3 regions of the Rhizobium sp. 01L419 genome follow, and region 2 is predicted to be linked to each of the others. Evidence: riboswitches for the same ligand, from Rfam matches in the RefSeq annotation. Region 2 holds a riboswitch; each other region holds the start of a gene.

What was found. Region 2 has a riboswitch for cobalamin ahead of metE (5-methyltetrahydropteroyltriglutamate--homocysteine S-methyltransferase). Riboswitches for the same ligand answer to the same signal wherever they lie in the genome.
Region 1: linked by a shared signal. The riboswitch ahead of AC1DUP_RS22785 (ABC transporter substrate-binding protein) and the one ahead of metE (5-methyltetrahydropteroyltriglutamate--homocysteine S-methyltransferase) in region 2 are both predicted to bind cobalamin.
Region 3: linked by a shared signal. The riboswitch ahead of bluB (5,6-dimethylbenzimidazole synthase) and the one ahead of metE (5-methyltetrahydropteroyltriglutamate--homocysteine S-methyltransferase) in region 2 are both predicted to bind cobalamin.

The regions. Positions count from the first base shown of each region.
Region 1 is NZ_JBFTSM010000012.1:75,098-82,674, forward strand. Features, by position in the region: gene AC1DUP_RS22755 (SDR family oxidoreductase) at 1-30, shown strand, start outside; gene AC1DUP_RS22760 (hypothetical protein) at 170-385, shown strand; gene AC1DUP_RS22765 (transporter substrate-binding domain-containing protein) at 402-1,535, opposite strand; gene AC1DUP_RS22770 (class I SAM-dependent methyltransferase) at 1,729-2,502, opposite strand; gene AC1DUP_RS22775 (ABC transporter ATP-binding protein) at 2,506-3,270, opposite strand; gene AC1DUP_RS22780 (FecCD family ABC transporter permease) at 3,267-4,307, opposite strand; gene AC1DUP_RS22785 (ABC transporter substrate-binding protein) at 4,304-5,335, opposite strand; cobalamin riboswitch at 5,516-5,798, opposite strand; gene AC1DUP_RS22790 (hypothetical protein) at 5,854-7,086, opposite strand; gene AC1DUP_RS22795 (arylsulfatase) at 7,328-7,577, opposite strand, start outside.
Region 2 is NZ_JBFTSM010000028.1:29,165-36,741, reverse strand. Features, by position in the region: gene AC1DUP_RS34085 (cytochrome c biogenesis protein DipZ) at 1-808, shown strand, start outside; gene AC1DUP_RS34080 (TIGR03862 family flavoprotein) at 795-2,006, opposite strand; gene AC1DUP_RS34075 (MerR family transcriptional regulator) at 2,045-2,467, opposite strand; gene AC1DUP_RS34070 (heavy metal translocating P-type ATPase) at 2,538-4,838, shown strand; cobalamin riboswitch at 4,879-5,084, shown strand; gene metE (5-methyltetrahydropteroyltriglutamate--homocysteine S-methyltransferase) at 5,193-7,517, shown strand.
Region 3 is NZ_JBFTSM010000034.1:25,623-33,199, reverse strand. Features, by position in the region: gene AC1DUP_RS35500 (3-deoxy-7-phosphoheptulonate synthase) at 1-725, opposite strand, end outside; gene AC1DUP_RS35495 (MFS transporter) at 967-2,382, opposite strand; cobalamin riboswitch at 2,534-2,723, shown strand; gene bluB (5,6-dimethylbenzimidazole synthase) at 2,766-3,452, shown strand; gene AC1DUP_RS35485 (MFS transporter) at 3,485-5,029, opposite strand; gene AC1DUP_RS35480 (LysR family transcriptional regulator) at 5,164-6,018, shown strand; gene AC1DUP_RS35475 (DUF2865 domain-containing protein) at 6,049-7,134, opposite strand; gene AC1DUP_RS35470 (ribonuclease H family protein) at 7,333-7,577, shown strand, end outside.

The sequences.
Region 1 (7,577 bases), on a different contig from region 2:
GTGGATGGCGGGTTGATGCGCTCGGTTTGAGGGGTGCATATCTGGTGCTCGATGGCGGTGGACGGTTGATCGTCGAAGGCAGGGGCAGCTTGAACTATTCGGCTCTGCGCTTATTGTCAGGCGGTGGACATTGCGCCCATGCCCGCGACGATCGAGAAGGCCCGAATCCATGCAGAAGTTCACCGTAACCATCACGCGCGAGATCGAGGCCGATACTGCCGAGGAAGCAGCGCTTCTCCTGTATCAGGAGCTTGCCCGGGACGCGGCGCCGCTTCGCTATCTGGTCGCGGACGAGACCAAGAGGACAAGGACCGTGACGCTGGATCGGGCAAAGGCGGACGAATTCGCCGCCGTCGATCATACTGCGGATCCGGGGAACTGGTGAGCCGCCCGGCAATACCTCACTTCTTCTCGCCCAGATACCGAAACAGGGTGTCTTTCCAGGCGTCGTCGTGGATTGCTTCGAGAATGGCGACATCGATCGCCTTCCGGTAACGGCTGCCGGCGGGCATCGCCATGCCGTAGTTCTGCGGCTCGAAGACCGTGTCCAGCACCTGCACGCTGCCGGGAAACTGCTGTTCGGCGGTCCAGGAGAGCAGCGGCTTGTCGTAGACGAAGGCGTCGATAGTGCCTGATGTCAACGCCCGGAAGCCGTCCTGCACCTTGTCGAAATCGCGGTGCCGGATGTGCTCGCCATCGAGAAAACCTGTCGTGGCGGAGCCGGTGACCGCGCCGACGCGCACCCTCGGCAGGTCTTCGGCGCCGTTCACCAGCCCCCTGATCTGGCGCGTGGTGAGCGCGGAGGTGACGCTTGCGGTGAAGACCGCGATGGTGATGATCGACATGACCATCCAGAGGATCGCCAGGGTTCGACCGCCGAGCGTTTTAGGGCCGCGATGGCCGGTGCTTGCCTGCGTCATCGCTTCGGCCGACCACCAGATGCTGGCGCCGAGCCCTCTGGCCGCGCCGCCGCCGAAATCCTCGTTGTGGCGGTGCTCGAAGAGCCAGATCAGGGCGCCCACCGCCAGCGAAATACCGATAAGCGCGCCGACCGCCTGAAGAAAACCGAGGGAGGTCATCGTCTGCGTGATCTCGTACCAGACGGAGACGCTCTGGACGGAGACGGCGATGCCGAGGCCGGTATTGTAAAACGGCTGGGAGAAATCGACATTGCGTTCCCTGTCGGCGGTGATGGTGATGGCCGCGACCGAGAGGTCGTAGTCGCCGCGCTTCGTGGCATCGAGCAGACTCTGGACCGAGGGTTCCTCGACCAGCCGGTATTTGACGCCGAGCCTGTCGGCGATCTGCTGCCAGAGATCAATCGAAAGGCCGGTCCAGGTGCCGTCGGGCTCCTTCATGGCAAAAGGCGGGGCTTCCTTGGTGCCGACCACCAGTTCGCGGTTGGGAAATTCAGGCGGGGCGGCAAACGCGTGCCGTGGGAAGGATACGGCCAGACAAAGGAAAAACGCCAGAATGGCGAACGGCAGAGTCCGGCGCCTGCTTTTGCCGGATGAGGGCGCGGTGGTCTTTGCCATAACACCTTTCCCTTCCTGCATCAGGCGAACTGCCGCTTCGTTCGTGGATCATCCTGAACGGCTGACGGCGTCCGGCAAGTACGCAACGGTAAATGCAACGATCATTTACGGTGACGGGCATTTGGCACAGGCTGGTTTCAGATCTCGGCAAATCACCACGCATCCAGAAATGGGCGTGCGGCAAATGCAGGCATCAGGGCCGCCGGCAGGCGAGGATGAAGCGCCGGTAGACGAGGGTTCGGAGCCTGTTTCGGATATTGGCATTCTTGCGCTGCGCCCTCGCGATCGGGGTGTGGGAGTGAAGCGCGATGTCCGTAAAGCCTGCCGATCTCAAGAGCGGCAGGAGCATGTTGGGGCGGAGACCCTGGCCGAAGGGCAGGGCTGACATGATGCGGGCGTGGCGGGTGCTGAGCGCGCCGTCATAGTTCTTGTCGGCGCCGACGAGGCGGTCGATCCAGGAGATCAGCAGGCTGGCGATGCGGCCGGTCGGTTTCGGGCCTGCCCAGTCGCCATCGAAGAAGAGCAACAGGCCGCCGGGCTTGAGGATGCGGAACCATTCGCGAAAGGTTTCCTCCGGCCGGGTCAGCGTCCAGACGAGGTGGCGGCAGATGATGGCGTCATAGCTCGCGTCCGGTTCCAGGGTGTTTTCGGCGTCTGCAAGGATGAAGCGCAGGCGCTGCTTGCCGGCATGTTTGGCGCGGGCAACTTTCAGCATCGCTTCGGAGAAATCGAGTGCGGTGACGTCATGGCCGAGATCGTGGATCAGGCGCGTCACTTCGCCGGTGCCGCAGGCAAGTTCCAGCACGCGTTTCGGCTCGGGGCCGATGGCTTTGCGGATCGGCTTCTGCCAGGCGTCTGCCTCCGGGCCGGGGGCGATCCTGTGGCCGAAGGCGAGGTCAAAGGTTTCCGAGCGCTTCGACCAGTAGTCGCGGATCTCTTCCTTGAGATCGAAATTCACTCCATCCATGTCTTACCCCATCCGATACTGGATATGTGCGCGGCCATGCACGGGTGATTTTTCGATATGGGCGCGCACGCCGAAGACGCGGGCGATCAGCGCTTCGGTCAGCACCTCCTCGGGCGTGCCTGCGGCCACGACCTCGCCCTTCTGCAGCACGGCCAAGTGGTCGCAGAACATCGCTGCCAGATTGAGATCGTGCAGCGCGATGATGGAGGTGAGGCCGAGTTTGGCGACCAGGGCCAGGATATCGAGCTGGTGCTGGATATCGAGATGGTTGGTCGGCTCGTCGAGCAGCAGTTCGCTTGGCGTCTGGGCCAGCGCCCGGGCGATATGCACCCGTTGCCGCTCGCCGCCAGACAGTGTCTGCCAGAGCTGGCCGGCGCGTTCGCCCATGTCGACGCGGGCGAGTGCTTCTTCGACCGCGGCATCGTCATCGGGTGCCCAGGACGAGAGGAGGCCGCGATGCGGCGTGCGGCCGAGGCGGACGATATCGCGCACGGTGAGCTGCGTATCCGTCGTCGTCTGCTGCTCGACGAAAGCGATGCGGCGGGCAAGGGCGGCGCGCGAGAGGCCGGAGACATCATCGTCGCCGAGGCGGATGATGCCGGATCTGACCTGCCGCAGCCGGCAGATCAGGCGGAGCAGACTCGATTTTCCGGAGCCGTTCGGCCCGAGCAGGCCGAGCACCTTGCCCTTTTTGACCGATATGCTGACGCCATTGACGATGACGGTATTGCCGGCGGCATAGGTGACCTTGTCGACTGATATGCTCATGCGCTTCTCCGCACGCGATAAAGGATGATGGCGAAGGCCGGTGCGCCGAAGAGCGCGGTGACGACGCCGATCGGCAGGATCTGCTGCGGAATGATGATGCGCGAGACGATGTCGGCGCCGACCATGAAGATCGCCCCGCCAAGCGCTGTCGCCGGCAGCAGGCGGCCATGGGCTGGGCCGACCAGGAAGCGGGCGGCATGGGGAATGACGAGGCCGACGAAGCCGATGGAGCCGACCATGCTGACGACGCTTGCGGTCATCGCAGCCGTGACGGCGAGCAGGGTGAACTGCACCCGGCGCACGGCGATGCCGAGGGAAGCTGCGGCATCCGTGCCGAAGGCGAAGGCATCCAGCGCACGCACATGGGCAAGGCAGATGACGAAGCCTGTCAGTGCGACCGGCAGGGAGAGATAGACATCCGGCCAGCGCACGCCGCTCAGCGACCCCAACAGCCAGAAGAGCACGCCGCGGGCCTGTTCGGCATTGGCCGACGTGGTGACGATATAGGAGGTCAGCGCATTGAAGAGCTGCGAGCCCGCCACGCCGCAGAGAATGATGCGCTCGCTGGTGCCGCCCACACCGGCTGCCAGAATGCCGACCAGCAGGAAGGCAATGACGGCGCCGATGAAGGCGCCGGCGGAGAGGCTGAGCACGCCATAGCCGAAGCCAAGGATCATGACGCAGACGGCCCCGGTAGAGGCGCCGGCCGAAATGCCGAGCACGTAGGGTTCGGCGAGCGGATTGCGCAGCAGCGCCTGCAACACCGTGCCGCAGAGCGCCAGCGACGCACCGGCACTGGCCGCCACCAGCGCGCGGCTGAGGCGGTAATCCCAGACGATGCCCTGATGAATGCGGCTGAGCTCGAATGCCGTGCCGAACAGGCGATTGGACACCGCCTTTGCCGTGGTGGCGAGAGGAATGGCGATCTCGCCTATAGACACGGCAAGGCTCACCATCAGCCCGAGCAGGACGAAGGCGGCGATGGTGAGCGCGGCGAGCGCCCACCATTTCCTCTGTCGCAAGGCAGCCTGGCTCACTGCGTCAGACCGAAGGACTTGATGCCCTTTGCGAGCGTTTCGATACCGTCGATCGTGCGGATCGTCGGGTTCATCGACTGCGCGTCCATCATGATGAAGCGCTTGTTTTTCACCGTATCGAGTTCACTGGTGACCGGATCATTCTCCAGGAAACCCACCTTCACCTTGGGATCGTCGGCGGCATAGCGACGGCGGTCCATGGTGGCTATGACGATGACAGCGGGATTGGCCTGCGCAATGGTTTCCCAGCCGACGAGGGGCCATTCCTCTTCCGTCGTCACGACGTTCTTGGCGCCGAGCGTCTTCAGGATATAGGCCGGCGCGCTGTTCTTGCCGGCGATGAAGGCATCGCCTTTCACTTCCTTGCTGGAGAACCAGAAGACCACGGGCAGGTTCTTGCTTGAAGCGCCGGCAACGGAGGCAACGGCGGCGGCCTCGCGCGTCTTCAGGTCGGCGATCAGCGCATCGCCGCGGTCCTTGATGTCGAAGATCTCGGCGAGTTCGGCGATTTCCTGATAGATCAGGTCCATCGTGAACAGTTCCCTGCGCACGCCATCGCCGCCATCGGTGTTGATCTTGGCGACGCAATCGGCAGGCGCGACATAGGTGTTGATGCCGAGGTCTTTGAATTGCTCGCGCTTGCCGACGGAGCCTTGCGTGCCGACATGCCATTCGAATTCGGCGGCTACCAGATCGGGCTCGGCACCGACGACGGATTCGAAGCTCGGGTCGTTGTCGGCCAGCCGTTTGATCTTGCTGTTGGCCTCGGCATATTGCGGCAGGACCGGGCCGACCCAGACGGCCGTGCCGGCGATCTTGTCGGCAAGGCCGAGCGAGAAGAGCACTTCGGTCATGCCCTGGCCGATCGAAACGATCTTGGCCGGGGCCTTGTCGAACGTGACCGGCTGGCCGCAATTGGTAAGGGTGAGGGGGTATCGGGTGGCGGCGAAGGCGGGGGCTGCGAGGCCGGCCAGGCAAAAGCCGGCGAGCCCGAGCGCAAGGGAAAAGCCTGGAAGTAACTGGCGCATTGGAAACTCTCGATCGGAAGGAAAAGGGCTAGCGGACGCCGGCGCGCGCAGATGCGTGAGCCAAGCGTGGAGGGAGAGGGCTAGCGGCGGGTGGTCCAATCGGGACGGATCGCGTGCGGCAAGCGGCAGGGATTAAGGTCAATCATGTCTGCTCCTTGTCCGGGCATCCCCGCCCGGCTGATTGGATCGTGATTGACGGCAGGTCTCCTGGCTCACGGATGTCAGTCGGTCATCTGCCTTCCCGCGCTTTCGCACAGTGGCATGGCCCTGAGGCCTTGGAGTGACCGGCTCGCTTGTCATGTCCTGATATGAATGGCGCACCATACATTCCGGGATATAACCAGCAATCCGCTTACAGTTGCGGGGGCAGCCACGGTCTTGGTCCCTTTTGGGTCGTCCGCACCGTGTTCCCTATTAATCCCCTCGAAGCTCTCCTCGGGGAACCGTCGTCCTGATCTATGACGCCGCCGTGGGCGACGTCAAGCACCGGATTCGAAGTGTCCCGGGTCCGGAGTCGCTCAGTGGCTGGCGCCCGAGCCGCCGGCGGCGACGAGCGCGAAGGGCTGGCCCTCGACGGGGATCGTGCGCGTTTCCTTCAGCGTTTCGCTACTGACGAGGCGGATCAGGCTGTGGCGAGGATCGGTGATGGCGATATTATCGCCGGCCACGGCCAGCCGCGGCCGCGGATCGCGCCAATGCCCATCCTTGCTGTAGGGCTCCGTGACGGTTTCCGATCTGACGATCTCGCCCTTCACCGTATCGAGCAAGTGCAGCTTGCCGTCCTCGGTGAGGATATAGGCATTCTGGAACCGTGCCGGATCGAGCACGAAATCGACGCGGCGGGTCGGAAGGTCTATGACGCGGTAGGGTGTTTCGGTGCTGTCGGGATCGATCAGCACCACCTTGTCCTCCCCGTAATTGCCGAGGAAGAACTGCATGGAGCGCCCTCCAAGCAGGGTCGAGACCTTGCCTCGCGGCAGCGACGCGCCATAGCCGAGCATCTCCAGTTTGGGGCCTTTCGTGCCGCCGGGGCGGGCGACGAGCACGCCTTCCTCGCAACCGAAGGCGACGAGGCGGGCGGAGGTCGCCTCGCCATGCAGGCCGGTGCAGGGCGCGACATCGCCCGCCTGTTGTCCGTCATGGTCGAGCACGCGCAGGCCAAGGCGCGGCGGCAACTCGCCTTCCTTGACCGGCGCCTGCATGTTCGGCACTGAAACCAGCAGGTGATTGCCCATCGGCACCGCGACGCCGTGATGGGCGGCGATGGTGTTGAAAGCCTTCGGCTCCGGCTTTGCCTGCAGCAGGCTACTTTCCTTCAGGAGATCGAAGCGGTCGGTGCGGTCGTAGAAGATCGCCACGTCATCGCCATGCGTCACGACATGGCCCGGCTTCTCGCCCTTTATCGTCGCGCCGATCAGCTTCGGCGGCGTCACTGCGAGATCGCGATGCTCCCCATGATCGGAAAGGACAATGCCGGTATCGATGACATGAATGGTATTCTCATCGCCCTGGACGGCAAAGACCGTGCGCCCGGTGTCGCTCAGCGACAGGGCGGCATAAGCCTTGAGATCGAAGCGACCGATCTGTCTGCCGCTCGCAAGATCGATGGCGCGGACGACCGGCAGGCTGTGATCAGCCACGAAAAGCCGCCAGCTTTCTTGCTGTTCCTCCTCGGCGCGGGAAGCCGATGGCAGGGCGGCGGAGGTGAGCGCGGTGGCGACTGCGAAGACAGCGAAAAGGCGCCGGGGCATGAAATCTCCTTTAATGTAATAACATTACATCTTCGTTGTTATAAAGTTACATTTGCCTTGTCCAGTCCTGGTTGTCGGATTTTTGAGAAATTAGGGCGCTGGCCTCGTTTGATGTTTGGCCGGCTTTCATCGTGACCGGATCGCAACGTCAAGCACGAGCAGTGAGAACTGTTGCCGGTGGAGGGGAACGTCGGCTGCAGCAGGCGGCGCGGCGGCCGCCTGCTGCAGTGATGTTTTGCAATCAGTTCTTCGGCGCCGACAGTTTCTGCATGACTTCGTCGAGATTGAAGCTCGCGGGCTTCTGACGGACGGGGAATTCCGCGAAGCTTTGCAGCCATTTCCCGACGATCGCCTGCGAGGGAACGATGACGAAGGCGCGGTCGAAGAACCATTTTTCGTATTCGATGGATTCGTCGCCGCGTTCAAAGGGATCGGCCCTGAGGTTGAAGAGGAGCGGGGCCCTCAGTTCGGTGAATGGCTGGCGCCAGACG
Region 2 (7,577 bases):
CTGGGCCGAGAAATACAAGGATCAGGGCCTCGTCGTCATCGGCGTGCACTCGCCGGAATTCGCCTTCGAAAAGAACGTCGACAACGTGAAGAAGGCGATTTCCGACCTTGGCATCACCTACCCGGTCGCAGTCGACAATAATTATGCGATCTGGCGCGCCTTCGACAATGAATACTGGCCGGCGCATTATTTTATCGATGCGAAGGGGCAGATCCGGCACCATCATTTCGGCGAAGGCGACTATGACCAGTCCGAGAGGGTGATCCAGCAATTGTTGGCGGAAGCCGGGAAGACCGGTGTTTCAAGCGACATCGTCAATGTGAAGGCGACGGGCGCCGAAGCAGCTTCGGATACGGCCGACGTGCAGTCACCGGAAACTTATGTCGGCTATCAGCGCTCGCAAAATTTCGTCGATGACAAGGGCACTGTCAACGATGCAGCCCATGACTATGTTGCCACGACGCCGAAGATCAACGAATGGGGTCTAACCGGCAACTGGACCGTTGGGTCCGAGCAGGCAACGCTCAATACTCCCGGCGGCAGCATCTACTATCGCTTTCATGCCCGCGATCTGCACCTGGTTCTCGGACCTGGTGCGGATGGCAAGCCGGTGCGCTTCCAGGTGACGGTGGATGGCAAGGCGCCGGGCGACGGTCACGGCGTCGATACGGATACTGACGGCAACGGTACGGTGACGGGACAGCGGCTCTATCAGCTGGTGCGCGAGGCCGGGCCGGTCGGCGACCATACGTTCGAGATCCATTTCCTCGATCCCGGCGTGCAGGCTTTTGCCTTCACTTTCGGCTGAGCCAGTCGTCGATGCCTTTCGCTGCGGCTCGGCCCGTAGCGAAACAGGCTGTCAGCAGATAGCCGCCTGTCGGCGCCTCCCAATCCAGCATCTCTCCGGCTGCAAAAGTGCCGGGGAGATGCTTCAGCATGTAGGTCTCGTTGATTTGGCTGAAGGCGATGCCGCCGGCGGAGGATATGGCTTCGGCGATGGGGCGAGGGCGCAGCAGGGGGATCGGCAAGGACTTGATGGCGGCAGCAAGCTTGTTCGGATCGTTGCGATCCGCCTGCGACACCAGTTCGCGCAAGAGTGCTGCCTTCACGCCATCGATGCCGGCGCCCTTGCGCAGACGGTTCGAAAAGCTCGACTTGGCGTCCTGCCGGACGAGATCGCGAGATAGGCGTTCCAGCGTGCGGCCGGGGGAAAGGTCGATTGCCAGACTTGCCTCGCCATGCTGCAGCAGGTCATCACGCAGAGCGGCGGCGTGTGCATAGATGAGGCTGCCCTCGATGCCGTGCCGGCTGATAACGAATTCGCCGGGAAATGTGCCGGCGCGCGATGTCGCAATGACCGATTTCAACGGCTCTCCGGCGAAGCGGTCACGGAAGAGATCACTCCAGTCGACATCGAAGCCGCAATTGGCAGGCTGAAATGGCGCGATTGTCGTGCCGCGTTCGGAAAGCAGCGATACCCAGCCGGCGTCAGAGCCGAGGCGGGGATAGCTGGCGCCGCCGAGCGCGAGCAGCGTGGCGTCGCAGGAAACGGTCTTGCGGCCGTCGGGGGTTTCGAATGCATGTCCACCCTCGGCAAAGCCGATCCAGCGATGGCGGGTAAAAAAGGTGACGTCACGGGCTTCCAGCCGGGCGAGCCAGGCGCGTAGTAAAGGCGAAGCCTTCATGACATTAGGGAAGACCCTGCCCGAGGAGCCTATAAAGGTTTCCGTGCCGAGGCCTGCCGCCCAGGCGCGGATATTTGTTGGCGTGAAGGCATCGAGGGCGGCGCGCAGCCGAGAATTGGCACCGCCAAAGCGGGAGGCGAACTGGTCGTAGTCTTCGGAGTGGGTGATGTTGAGACCCGACTTGCCGGCGAGCAGGAACTTGCGGGCGAAGGTCGGCATGGCATCATAGATGAAAACGGCATGGCCGCTTTCGGACAGCACTTCGGCAGCCGAAAGGCCGGTAGGGCCTCCACCGATGATCGCGATAGTCTTCTGTTCCATTACGCCTTCTTGGCGCGGCAGGTGATCTGGCGCAAGTCTCAGTGATGAGGATGGGCACACTTGCCGTGGTCGGCGAGCACCTCGATGACCCGGCACTGGTCGACGCGGCCATGGCCGCAGCCTTCGACCATTTGTTCCAGTTCGGCCTTCAGGGCGTTCAGACTGCGGATGCGCTGTTCGACTTCGATAAGGCGCGCCTTGGCGATGGCATCGGCGGAGGCACAGGACTGGTCCGGGTCGTCCTGCAGGTGCAGCAGCGTGCGGATCGCATCGATCTCGAAGCCGAGTTCACGGGCGTGACGGATGAAGGCGAGGCGGTTGAGATCGGCTGGCTCGTAGGAACGCTGGTTGCCCTCGCTACGGCTAGGTGCCGATAACAGGCCGATGCCCTCATAATAGCGGATCGTCGGCACCTTGACGCCGCTTTGGCGTGCCGCCTCGCCGATGGTGATCTTTTTCATGATTTCCTCTTGCACCTCTAGTCGCTAGAGGATGTAGGAAGGAGGCTGCCTACAAGCAAGGATTTAGATCATGAGTGAAGCAGCACAGGCACGGTACCGGGTTGGCGGCATGGATTGCGCCGCTTGCGCGACGAAAATCGACACGGCCGTCAGGCGCATGGACGGGGTCGAAGATGTCGCCGTCTCGGTGACGGCAGGTACGATGACCGTGCGTCATGACGGAAGCAGCGACCTGAAGGCGATCGAGAAGAAGGTAACCGGCCTCGGTTATTCCGTTGCTCCGCTCAAGGGCAAGGCGCCCGCTCAGGAGCCGAAGGGTAGTCATGATCACGCACATCATGATCACGATCATGACCATGCGCATGAGCATGAGCACGAGCATCATGACCATTCCCATGAAGGCCATGATCGCGATCATGATCATGCTGGTCATGACCATTCCGATCACGGGCATTCGCATGGCGCGGAGGAAGTCGAAGGGCTGCATGGCCATGATCATGGACCGATGACGGGTCCGTGGTGGCAGAGCAAGAAGGGTCGGCTGACGATCTTTTCCGGCGTGGCACTGGTGGCAGCCTATGTGGTGGGCCATCTGGTGCCATCGATTGCTTCCTATGCCTTCATCATTGCCATGCTGGTCGGGCTGGTTCCGATCGCCAAGCGCGCCATCATGGCGGCGCTTGCCGGCATTCCCTTTTCGATTGAAATGCTGATGACAATCGCCGCCGTCGGCGCAGTCATCATCAATGCCGGCGAAGAAGCGGCAACGGTGGTCTTCCTGTTCCTTGTCGGTGAGCTGCTGGAAGGCGTTGCGGCCGGCAAGGCGCGCGCCAGCATCCAGTCGCTGACAACACTGGTGCCGAAGATTGCGCTGCTTGAAACGGGTGGCGAGGTGAAGGAAGTGCCGGCGGAAACACTCGCTGTGGGCTCCGTCATTCTCGTACGGCCGGGCGATCGGATTTCCGCCGACGGTACGATCCTGTCTGGTGAAAGCGCTATCGACGAAGCGCCGGTGACCGGCGAAAGCACGCCGGTGCGCAAGGGAACGGGCGAGACCGTCTTCGCCGGTACGGTCAATGGCGATGCCGCGCTGCGCATTCGTGTAACGGCCGCTGCTGAGGACAATACGATTGCCCGTGTCGTCAAGCTCGTGGAAGAAGCCCAGGAATCCAAGGCGCCGACAGAACGCTTCATCGACCGCTTCTCGCGTTATTATACACCGGGCGTTGTCGTCGTGGCGGCGCTTGTCGCGGCCTTGCCGCCGCTTCTGATGGGTGCGGCGTGGGGCGAGTGGATCTACAAGGGTCTTGCGATCCTGCTGATCGGCTGCCCGTGCGCGCTGGTCATTTCGACGCCGGCGGCGATTGCGGCCTCGCTTTCGGCAGGCGCGCGCCGCGGGTTGCTGATGAAGGGCGGAGCGGTTCTGGAGTCGCTTGGCAAGGTGACGGCCGTTGCCTTCGACAAGACGGGTACGCTCACCGCGGGCAAGCCGCAGGTGACCGATATCATTGCCTATGGACGTCCCGAGGCGCAGGTGCTGTCACGAGCCGCCGTACTGGAGCAGGGCTCCAGCCATCCGCTGGCGCTGGCGATCCTCAACCGGGCGAAGGCCGATGGTGTGCCGATGCCGCCGGCTTTCGAACTTGAGGCGCTGCCGGGCAAGGGTGTGACGGGCAAGGTGGGCGGCGAGACGCTCGATCTCCTGTCGCCGCCGGCTGCGCGAGAGCGTGGTGCTTTGAGTGCGGAGCAGGATGAGCAGGTCGCCGTCCTGAACGGCGCGGGCAAAAGTGTTTCGGTGCTGCTGATCGATGGAGTCGCTGCCGGCCTCATCGCCATGCGCGACGAGCCGCGTGAGGACGCAAAGAGCGGCCTCGCGACGCTGAAGGCGGCAGGCGTGCGTGCCATTATGCTGACCGGCGACAACAAGCGCACGGCCGCTGCCGTTGCCGGTGATCTCGGCATCGACTGGCGCGGCGAGTTGCTGCCGCAGGACAAGCAGCGCATCGTCGGCGAATTGAAGAAGGAAGGGCTGTTCGTCGCCAAGGTCGGTGACGGCATCAACGATGCGCCGGCGCTTGCCGCTGCCGATGTCGGCATCGCCATGGGCGGCGGCACCGACGTGGCGCTGGAAACCGCGGATGCGGCCGTGCTGCACGGACGTGTCGGCGACGTTGCGCGCATGATTGACCTTTCGAAGCGGACGATGCGTAATATCTTCCAGAACATCACCATCGCGCTGGGGCTGAAGGCGGTGTTCCTTGTCACCACCATCGTCGGCATTACCGGCCTGTGGCCGGCGATCCTCGCCGATACCGGCGCGACCGTGCTGGTGACTATGAATGCACTCCGCCTTCTTCGTATAAAGATATAAAGATTTCTTTATGTGATCTTGACGTTGCGATGCGGCGGGTGCATGGTTGCCGCATCGTTGGTTCTTGGGATCAGACAATCCCAAGCTAAGAGGGAATTCGGTGCGGCGATCGCCAAGACCGAAGCTGCCCCCGCAACTGTAAGCGGATAGACACCGTCCTTCGACGTCACTGGGAAGACGCCTGGGAAGACTGGATGGTGTCGATGACCCGCAAGCCAGGAGACCTGCCGCGATAGATAACGTCCACGGGCGGGGTGTCCCGGTGTGCCGCTTTGCGCGAGACGGCACTCCTGTGTCCGCATCTCGTCGATGCGTTGCGCCTCAGCCTTGCCCATAACCTTCGGGGTAAGGAAAATGACCATCAAGACTGCCAATCTCGGCTTTCCCAGGATCGGAAAGCATCGCGAACTCAAATTCGCACTGGAAAACTATTGGGCCGGAAAATCCGATGCCGGCGCGCTTCTCGATGTTGCGAAGCGGTTGCGGGCCGAAAACTGGGCCTTGCAGAAAGAGAAGGGGATCGACGTCATTCCCTCGAACGATTTCTCGCTTTACGACCATGTGCTCGACACGGCTGTCATGGTCGGCGCCATTCCTTCGACCTATGGCTGGAAGGGCGGCCCTGTTGCGCTCGATACCTATTTCGCCATGGCGCGCGGCTCGACCGGCGATGCGGCGCATGCCGATTGCGGCCATCAGCACCATCACGGACATGGCGTGCCGGCGCTGGAAATGACGAAGTGGTTCGACACGAACTATCACTACATGGTGCCGGAACTCGGTCCCGATCAGTCCTTTGCGATGACGGCAAACAAGCCGCTCGATGCCTTCATCGAAGCCAAGACCCTTGGCATACACACCCGGCCGGTCATCCTCGGTCCGGTCACCTTCCTGAAACTCGCCAAGGGAACCGAGGACGGTTTTGCGCCGATCAGCCTGCTGGAGCGCCTGTTGCCGGTCTATGCGAGGGTGCTGGCGGAACTGAGTGCTGCCGGTGCCGACTGGGTGCAGATCGACGAACCGTGCTTGGTGCTGGATATAACGGGAGAAGAGCAGGCGGCGCTGAAACATGCCTATCGCGCGCTGCATGAGCTGGTGCCGAACCTGAAGATCATGCTTGCCACCTATTTCGGCGACATCGGCGACAACTTGCCAACGGCACTTGCGCTGCCGGTCGCGGGCCTGCATGTCGATCTCGTTCGTGCTCCGCAGCAGATCGATGCCCTTCTCAAGGCGCCAGGCGACCTGACTCTGTCACTCGGCGTCATCGACGGGCGCAATATCTGGAAGGCGGATCTGGCTGCGATCCTGAAAAGGATCGAGCCGCTGATCCAGCATTTCGGTGCTGATCGGCTGCAGATCGCACCGTCATGCTCCCTGCTGCATGTGCCGATCGATCTGGAGTTGGAGACCGGACTGGACGACGAGTTGAGGTCATGGCTCGCTTTCGCGACCCAGAAGCTGGACGAACTTGCAGCGTTAGGCGACCCCGGCACGGCTTCAGAGGTGATCGCGGCCGCGTCGCGAGCCGTTGGCTTGCGTGCTGCATCAGTGCGTGTGCATGACATGAAGGTCAGGCAGCGGGTTGCCGCAATCGACGAGGCGATGAAGACGCGCAGCAGTGACTTTGCGGAGCGCACCGGCCTGCAGGAACGAAAGCTTCGCCTGCCGCTTTTCCCGACGACGACGATTGGCTCCTTTCCGCAGACGGATGATGTGCGCAAATCTCGCTCTGCTTTCACAAAGGGGGCGATCAGCGAGGCGGATTATGATGCCTTCCTGAAAAAGGAGACCGAAGCGGCGATCCGCTGGCAGGAGGAAATCGGCCTCGATGTGCTCGTCCATGGCGAATTCGAGCGCAACGACATGGTGCAGTATTTTGGCGAGCAGCTTTCCGGCTTCGCCTTCACGCAGCATGCCTGGGTGCAGAGCTATGGTTCCCGTTATGTCCGCCCCCCGATCATCTTCGGCGACATCTCCCGGCCGAAGCCCATGACAGTCGAGTGGTGGCGTTATGCGCAGTCGCTGACGCAGAAGCCGGTGAAGGGCATGCTGACGGGGCCGGTGACGATCCTGAGTTGGTCGTTCGTCCGCGACGATCTCTCCCGCGCCGATGTCAGCCGGCAGATCGCGCTGGCGATCCGCGACGAGGTGCTTGATCTCGAACAGGCGGGTGCTGCGATGATCCAGATCGACGAGGCGGCCCTTCGCGAAGGTCTGCCGTTGCGCAAAGTGGACTGGAAGACCTATCTCGACTGGGCGGTGGAAAGTTTCCGCCTGTGCTCATCCGGTGTTTCCGACGAAACCCAGATCCACACACATATGTGCTACTCGGAGTTCAATCAGATTATCGACGCCATTGCGGCCATGGATGCCGACGTGATTTCCATCGAGACCTCACGCTCGAAGATGGAACTGCTGGAAGCCTTCCGCAGCTATAAATATCCTAACGAGATCGGCCCCGGTGTTTATGACATCCATTCGCCGCGCGTTCCCGATGTCGAGGAAATGACCGAGCTTCTGACGCTGGCGCGCGAGCGTCTGACGGATGGACAGCTCTGGATCAATCCTGATTGCGGATTGAAGACCCGTAAGTGGGAAGAAGTGCGCCCGGCGCTCGTCAACATGGTGGCCGCCGCCCGGCTGTTACGTGGTGCCGCAGCGATGACTCACGTCTGAGCGCCTAATCGATTCCTGCAGAGCCGGCTATAGGTCGGCTCTCGCCTCGGCGGCCTTCTC
Region 3 (7,577 bases), on a different contig from region 2:
TCATAATTCGGGCGCTTGCCGCCGCGCAGGATGATGTGGCAGTCCTCGTTGCCGCGCGTCGAGGCGATCGCTGCCTGTCCGTCCTTGGTGACGGCCGGGAAATGGTGCGGCTGGGAAGCCGCCATGATCGCATCGAGTGCGATGCGCGCGCTGCCATCCGTGCCGTTCTTGAAGCCGATCGGGCAGGAGAGACCCGAGGCGAGCTGGCGGTGGATCTGGCTTTCGGTCGTGCGCGCGCCGATGGCGCCGTAGCTGACGAGGTCGGCGATGTATTGCGGCGTGATCGTATCGAGGAATTCGCAGCCGGCCGGCAGGCCCATGGCGTTGATATCGAGCAGCAGGCGGCGGGCGATACGCAGGCCTTCCTCGATGCGATAGGTGCCGTCGAGATGCGGATCGTTCATCAGGCCCTTCCAGCCGACGGTCGTGCGGGGCTTTTCGAAATAGACGCGCATGACGATTTCGAGATCGCCGGAGAGGCGTCGTCGCTGCTCGACCAGGCGGGAGGCGTATTCGCGGGCGGCTGCCGGATCATGGATCGAGCAGGGGCCGATGATGACCAGCTGGCGGTCGTCCTTGCCGGTCAGGATATTGTGGATCGTGTCGCGGGTGCCGGTCACGGTCTCGGTGACCGCGGCACTACGCGGGATTTCCGAGATGATATCGGCAGGTTTGGTCAGCGGGGTGATCTCGACGATGCGAAGATCATCAATAGTGTCAGTCACGGTATGCTCTCCTGTTTGGTCATACCGTGCGGAACAAAAAAGCCGCCAGGTTGACTAGCGGCTGTTCGGGTTTGTCGTTGCGTTAGTTTCGTCTACGCACAGACCCGCATCCGCTGGAAGCAGCGGTACGAATAAAATCGCGATGCATAAACGGACGAAATCGACATGCAGCCTATGTAGCTATGCCGATGGGAGTTGTCACGCGGAATCTGTGAGAGAAAATGACCGATCCGTGAGGTTTTCAGCGGCTTTCCGCCATTGCCTCTCCTTGTGCCTCCTCCGGCTCTGCATGTCGGTTCTTGCGGCGGCGCGTCGTCAGTTCCTCGCCCGCATTGGCGGGCAGGCGCAGGAAGGTGATGCAGGCAAGGGCGGAGATCCCAGCCACCATGAAGAAGGCGATATGGAAATCGGAAACCAGCAGCTTGCCGCCGTGAAAGCTCGATGAGATTTCCAGGATCGTGCCGGCGACGGCAACACCCATGGCCATGGAGATGCGCTGGGCCACCGCATTGATGGCGGTTGCCTGGCTGCTGTCGGCCTCGTCCACATCGCCGAAGGCCATGGCGTTGACGCCTGAGAAGGCCATGGAACGCAGCAGGCCGCCGACGAGAAGACAGCCCATGATGACATAGAGCGGCGTTTCGACGGTGAAGAGGCCGTTCACACCGAGGAAGATCGCGGCGAGGAAGGTGGTCAGCGCAATGACGTTGCGGAAGCCGAAGGCATTGTAGGTGCGGGTGGCGGCGAATTTCGAGCCCATCGAACCGAGCGCGCTGACGAAGGTGATCGAGCCTGATTGCAGCGGCGTCATGCCGAAGCCGAGCTGCAGCATCAGCGGCATGAGAAAGGGTAACGCGCCGAGCCCCATGCGGAAATTCGAGGCGCCGAGGATCGATGCCCGGAACATCGGATAGCGGAACATTTTCGGGTCGAGCAGCGGATGCGGCGTGCGCCTGGCATGGATGAAATAAAGGATGCCGGAAAGGATGCCGACAGCGACGGTAACATAACCGTAGATGACGGGAACCGCCGGCAGGCTGATGACCGAAAGGCCGAAGACGAAACCGGAAAAGCCGATGCCCGACAGGAAGAAACCCGGAAAATCCATCGGCTTCGGTCTGCGCGGTTCGACAGCCGGCAGGAAGCGGGTGACGAGGATGATGCCGATAATGCCGATCGGCACATTGATCCAGAAGATCCAGTGCCAGCTGAGATAGGTCGTCAGGAAGCCGCCGATCGGCGGTCCCATGATCGGGCCGATCAGCGCCGGAATGGTGAGCCAGGCCATGGCATTCACCAGCTGGTGACGTGGCGTACCGCGTACCAGCAGCAATCGCCCGACCGGCGTCATCATCGAGCCGCCGGCACCCTGAATGAGACGGGAGATGACGAAGGCGGCGATGGAATTGGAGAAAGCGCAGGCGACGGAGCCGACCATGAAGACAAAGATCGCCAGGCGGAAAATATTGCGGGCACCGAAGCGATCCGACATCCAGCCGCTGATCGGAATGAAGATCGCTAAGGCCACGAGGTAGCTCGTTACCGCAAGCTTCAATGCGATCGGCGAAGTGCCTATATCGGCAGCAATCGCAGGCAGGCTGGTGGCAATCACGGTCGAATCCATCTGTTCCATGAACAGGGCGACCGCGAGGATCATCGGCGTTAGACGGGACACGGGCAACCGGAATGCAATGAGAATGAAGGGGCGCTTTCGGCGCCAGTCGGATTCGGGTTTCGTTCTAGGCCAGCATTTCCGGACTGTCCACGAAATGAATGTCGCATGCAGCTTGCCGCCATGCCGTTTCCACGCCATAGATCACCCTTCAGGTGCCCGCTTTCACAGGCGGGAGAATCGGGAATCCGGTGTGAGACCGGAACGTGCCCAACGCTGTAAGGCTGACGCTTGCCGCTTATCACGCCACTGGCCGCAAGGCCGGGAAGGCTGCGGCGAAGCGAATGACGCCAAGTCAGAAGACCGGCCTGGCAAGATAGACCCAACCCGCGCGGACGGCGGGCGGTTGCGTTGTTGGGGATTTGACGATGCGACCCATTGATGATGCCGCTTGCCCGGCATCCGGTTTTTCTGCGGCCGAACGCGAGGCCGTCTATCATGCGATCATGACGCGGCGCGATGTGCGTAGCCAGTTCCTGCCCGATCCTTTGCCGGATGATCTCGTCACAAGGCTGCTGACGGCGGCGCATCACGCGCCTTCGGTCGGCTTCATGCAGCCGTGGAATTTCATTCTGGTGAAGAGTGCCGAGGTCAGGGCGCGGGTGCGCGATGCTTTCGTGAAGGCGAATGAGGAAGCGGCCCGCATGTTCGACAGCGAACGGCAGGAAAAATACCGTTCGCTGAAGCTCGAAGGCATTGTCGAGGCGCCACTCGGCATCTGCGTGACCTGCGATCCTACCCGCAGCGGCAGCGTGGTACTGGGGCGCACACATAATCCGCGCATGGACAGCTATTCCACCGTCTGCGCCGTCCAGAACCTGTGGCTTGCTGCCAGAGCGGAAGGCGTCGGCATCGGCTGGGTCAGCATCTTTCGCGAGGGCGACCTGAAGGAAATCCTCGGCATTCCCGATCATATCGAGGTGGTGGCCTGGCTCTGCGCCGGCTTCGTCGAACGGCTCTGCGATCAGCCGGAACTGGCGGTCAAAGGCTGGCGGCAAAGGATGCCGCTGGAAGAACTGGTCTTCCATGACGGCTGGGGGCAGGTGGAAGGCTAGACCGCGCCGGATTGGGCCGGCGCGGGTCTGCATCATTGGGCTGGCTGGCTATCGCATTCCCTGGCGCAAACAGGGGCTTTCCAATGGCCGAAGACGAGGAAGCTCGCGGCGGCCATCAGCCAGACGCCGACGGCGCCGTAGAGCATGACTGCGCCGAATCCCTGGACGAGCGCATCATGCACCGTCGCGGCCGGGATATCGGGCAGGGAGGCGATATTGCCGGCGGAAATGCGTTCGGCAGCCAAGCGGAGATCGTCCGCCGCCATCGATGACGGCAGGACGCTCTTCAGATGCGAGAAGACGCCGTTGAAGAGGATGAAGCCCATGACGGCGATGTTGATGGCGAGCGAGATCATACGGGCGCTCATGTCGATACCGGAGGCCATGCCGGCGCGATCGCTGGAGACTGCGCCTGTCGTCGTGTTGCTGACCGGAGTGTTGGTGAAGCCCAATCCGATGCCTGAGAGCAGGGCGCCAGGCATCATGGTCAGCCAGCTTGGCTCGGTGGCGGCGCTGCCAGACTTCATCAACAGGAAGCCGAGGCCGATGGTGAAGAGACCGCCGGGAATGACGAGGCCCGGCCGGTAGCGCAGCGAAAGACGCTCGGCAAACGGCGGCACGACAAGGGTCGGCAGCGTATAGGCCAGCAGCGAGAGACCGGCGGCAAGGCTGCCGTAGCCGAGGCCGGCCTGATACCAGATCGGCAGATAGATCATGAAGGGCCAGAAGCTGATGTTCATGGCAGCCGAGCCGATGATCGCACCCGAGAAAGTGCGGATGCGGAAGACCGAGGCATCGAACATGGGCCGCGGGTTCAGCCACTCGGCAATGACGAAGGCGATAAGGCTTACCGCGCAAAGAGCGATAATGGCGAGTGCCGTGGGGCTGGCAAAGCCCAGGGCCGGCCCCTGCGTGATGAAGAAGGCGAGGCAGAAGACCGATAGTGAAAGGGTGGCGATGCCGGCAAAATCAAGCCGTCCCGCACTTGGGTCACGAGATTCCTCAATGCCGGTTACGGCGAGGGCTATGGTGATGACGGCAAGGACCGCATGAATGAGAAACACCCATTGCCAGCCGGCGGCTGCCACGATGGCAACGCCGATGATCGGGCCGAAGCCGAGGCCGATCCCGAAGATGATGCCCCACCAGCCGAAGGCCATGCTGCGGGCGCGGCCCTCCCGGAATTGATGGGAGAGAACGGCGACCTGGCAGATCAGCATGACGCCGCCGCTCATGCCCTGCAGAAAGCGGGCGGCGATCAGCAGCGAGGCATCCTGCGCAAGGCCGGCGACGAGCGAGGTCAAGCCGAAGGCGGCAATGCCGATCAGGAAGACACGCTTGCGGCCGTAACGATCGGCAAAGGTACCGGCCGCCATCAGCACCGTGGTGACGGCAATCGTGTAGGCGTTCATGATCCATTGCAGCGCGCTGAAATCGGCATGCAGCACCTTTTCAAGCGTCGGCAGAATTGCCGGGACGCTCGATATTTCAAGGCCGAACATGAGCGAGGAGAGGCAAGCGGCCATCAGGGCGATAATGCCTCTGATACGTGAGGAAGGAGGGGAGGCAGGGGTCATGCTTTGGCCTTTCGAGGTTGAGACATACAACGGTGACATCCGATGTCGTCCATTTGCGTCAGCATAAGCAGAGCTTGAACATTACAGAATTGGATGATTAACTATTTCAGACACAACAATTTCGGATAGATGCCATGACCATGCTCGATGTCGATTCCGTTCAGGCCTTCGTGACGATCGCCGAGAACAAGAGCTTCACCCGCGCCGCCAGTGAGCTTGGCAGCACGCAGGGCGCGATCAGCGTCAAGCTGAAACGGCTGGAAGAGCGGCTCGGCCACCGGCTGATCGAGCGCACGCCGCGGCTGGTGCGGCTTTCCGCACAGGGCGCGGTATTTCTTGATGCCGCACGGGAATTCCTCGCGGCCCATGACCGGGCGGTCGCCGCACTTTCCTCGTCGCGCCGTCATTTCAGGCTGGGCATTGCGGCCCATGTCGCCGGCCCGGAAGTGCCGACGCTGCTTGCACGCCTCAATGCCCATGATCCGGGGCTGACGATCGAGGTCCGGCTCGACAATTCCTGCGAGTTGCTTGCAGCCTTCGACCGCGGCGATCTGGATGCGGCGATCGTCCGTCGGGACGAGGACCGGCGCGACGGCGAGGTTCTGGCACCGGAGCATTTCGGCTGGTTCGCAACGCCGCAATTCGAATATCGCTGCGGTGAGCCGCTGCGTCTTGCAGCACTGTCGCCCAACTGCAGGGTGCGGGATGTCTGCACCCGGGCGCTCGATGCGGCGGGCATTCCCTGGGCGGAAGTCTTCCTCGGCGGCGGCTCTTCGGCTGTGACCGCAGCCGTTTCGGCCGGGCTTGCTGTCTCGACCTTTTCCTATCGCCTGGCACCCGTCGGTACGGTCGAGGTCAGCGAGCGGTTCGGCCTGCCGTCGCTACCATCCTCGGAGGTCGTGCTGCACTCGACGCTAACGGATGCCAAATCGCGCGCGGCACTGCGCACGCTGGCGGCAGCGTTCAGGGAGCATCGCGCCTCAAACTGAAGACGCTGTCCCGACGGCCGAGATCATACCCTATTGCTGTTGTTGTTGGGGCTGCGGGCCCGATGTTGCAGGATTGGCGAGATCGATCTTGCCCTGATCGCCGGCGAGGAATTGCGGGCCGACCTGACGAACCTTGTTACCGGCGGGGTCATAGGGACGATCCGCCACCTGCGGCTGCGGGGCAGGCGGCGCGCTCGCGGCCTTCGGGGCTTCCGTCTTGATCGTCGTAATCGAGCCCTTCGGTTCGGGTGCCGGCGCGTAGGCAGCCTGGCTCTTGCGCATCTGCTCGTAATAGGCAGTCAGATTGCAGGAGCAGGCGGATTTTTCGCCGGGCGCGCGGGTCTTGTAGGCGAAGGCGTTTTTCATCGCGCTGTAGGGCGTTCCCGTCGCCGTCGAGATCATGTTCGAGGTCTCGGTGCTGGAAACGTCGCGATAGAAGAGCTCCGTCTCGACGCCTGGGCACATCTTCGAGCACGTCGCCGCATCGCGGCCGAAATCCACCGAAGTGGCGTTGTTGCTGATCGGGAAGAAGCCGCCGTCGCAGGTGCGCACGCAGATGGTGCTTACAGGCGAGAGCATTTCGGCGCGCGGCAGGCCATAGTGCTCGCCGCCGCCGAGCGGAATGAACGTATCGCCGCGCATGGCCTGCTCTTCGATGCTCGGAGCTGGGGCATAGACGTCGCTCGGAGCGGGTTCGCCAAAGCTGTCGCTGTTGCAGCCATTGTCTTCGAGTGCGGCCATCAGGCCCTCGCGGGCCGCATCCGTACCGGACTGGCGCAATTCGTTGCGGCGATCCTGAAGGAAGCTGATATTGTCCACCATCTTGGCTTCAGCCTGCTCGAGCTCGGTGCAGAAGCCGGCATTCTCGCCGCCGACGACCACCATGCTGCCTGAGGTACAGCCATACCGACGCAGATCGCCGCGCACCTTGCGCAATTCCAGGTTCTGTTCGGCAAGCGCGCCCGCATATTGGCGCATCTCCGGGCCGTTATTGCCGATCGATTGCGGCAAGTCGGCAAGGCGCCCACGCAGATCCTCGCAGATCGCATTGGTCTGCGCCACCGCAGGAGCCGCGAATGCCAGATAGAAAACGAGATACAGGTTTCGGCGCTTCACGACGTCGTTCCGGAAAGAGAAAAGCATTTATCTGTCGATTGCGGCTTCAATCCACCGCGCTTTGTCTTAACGTATTTCCCTTAATAAGCTCGGAGTAATTCCTAGCGCATTTTTGCGACCTTATCCAGCAAGCCCGATGGTTCCATTCCCATCTCTCCTGCACCCGCCCGGAAAAAGGTTCATAGCTAAACAGCTGACATGACAGATATTTCTGACGAAGCTGCCGCCGCGGAAACGACTTCGGCAATACCGGATGCCCGAGGCGGACTTCACGTTTTCGTGGACGGTTGTTTTGAGCCCGGCTCCCGCCACGGGGGATGGGCCTTTGTCGCCTATCGCGATGGCGTCGAAATCGCATCCGGCTTCGGCGGCGCAAAGGATACGGCCAATAACACGATGGAAGTGACCGCGGTGCTCGAGGCGGCAATATGGATCAACCGCAC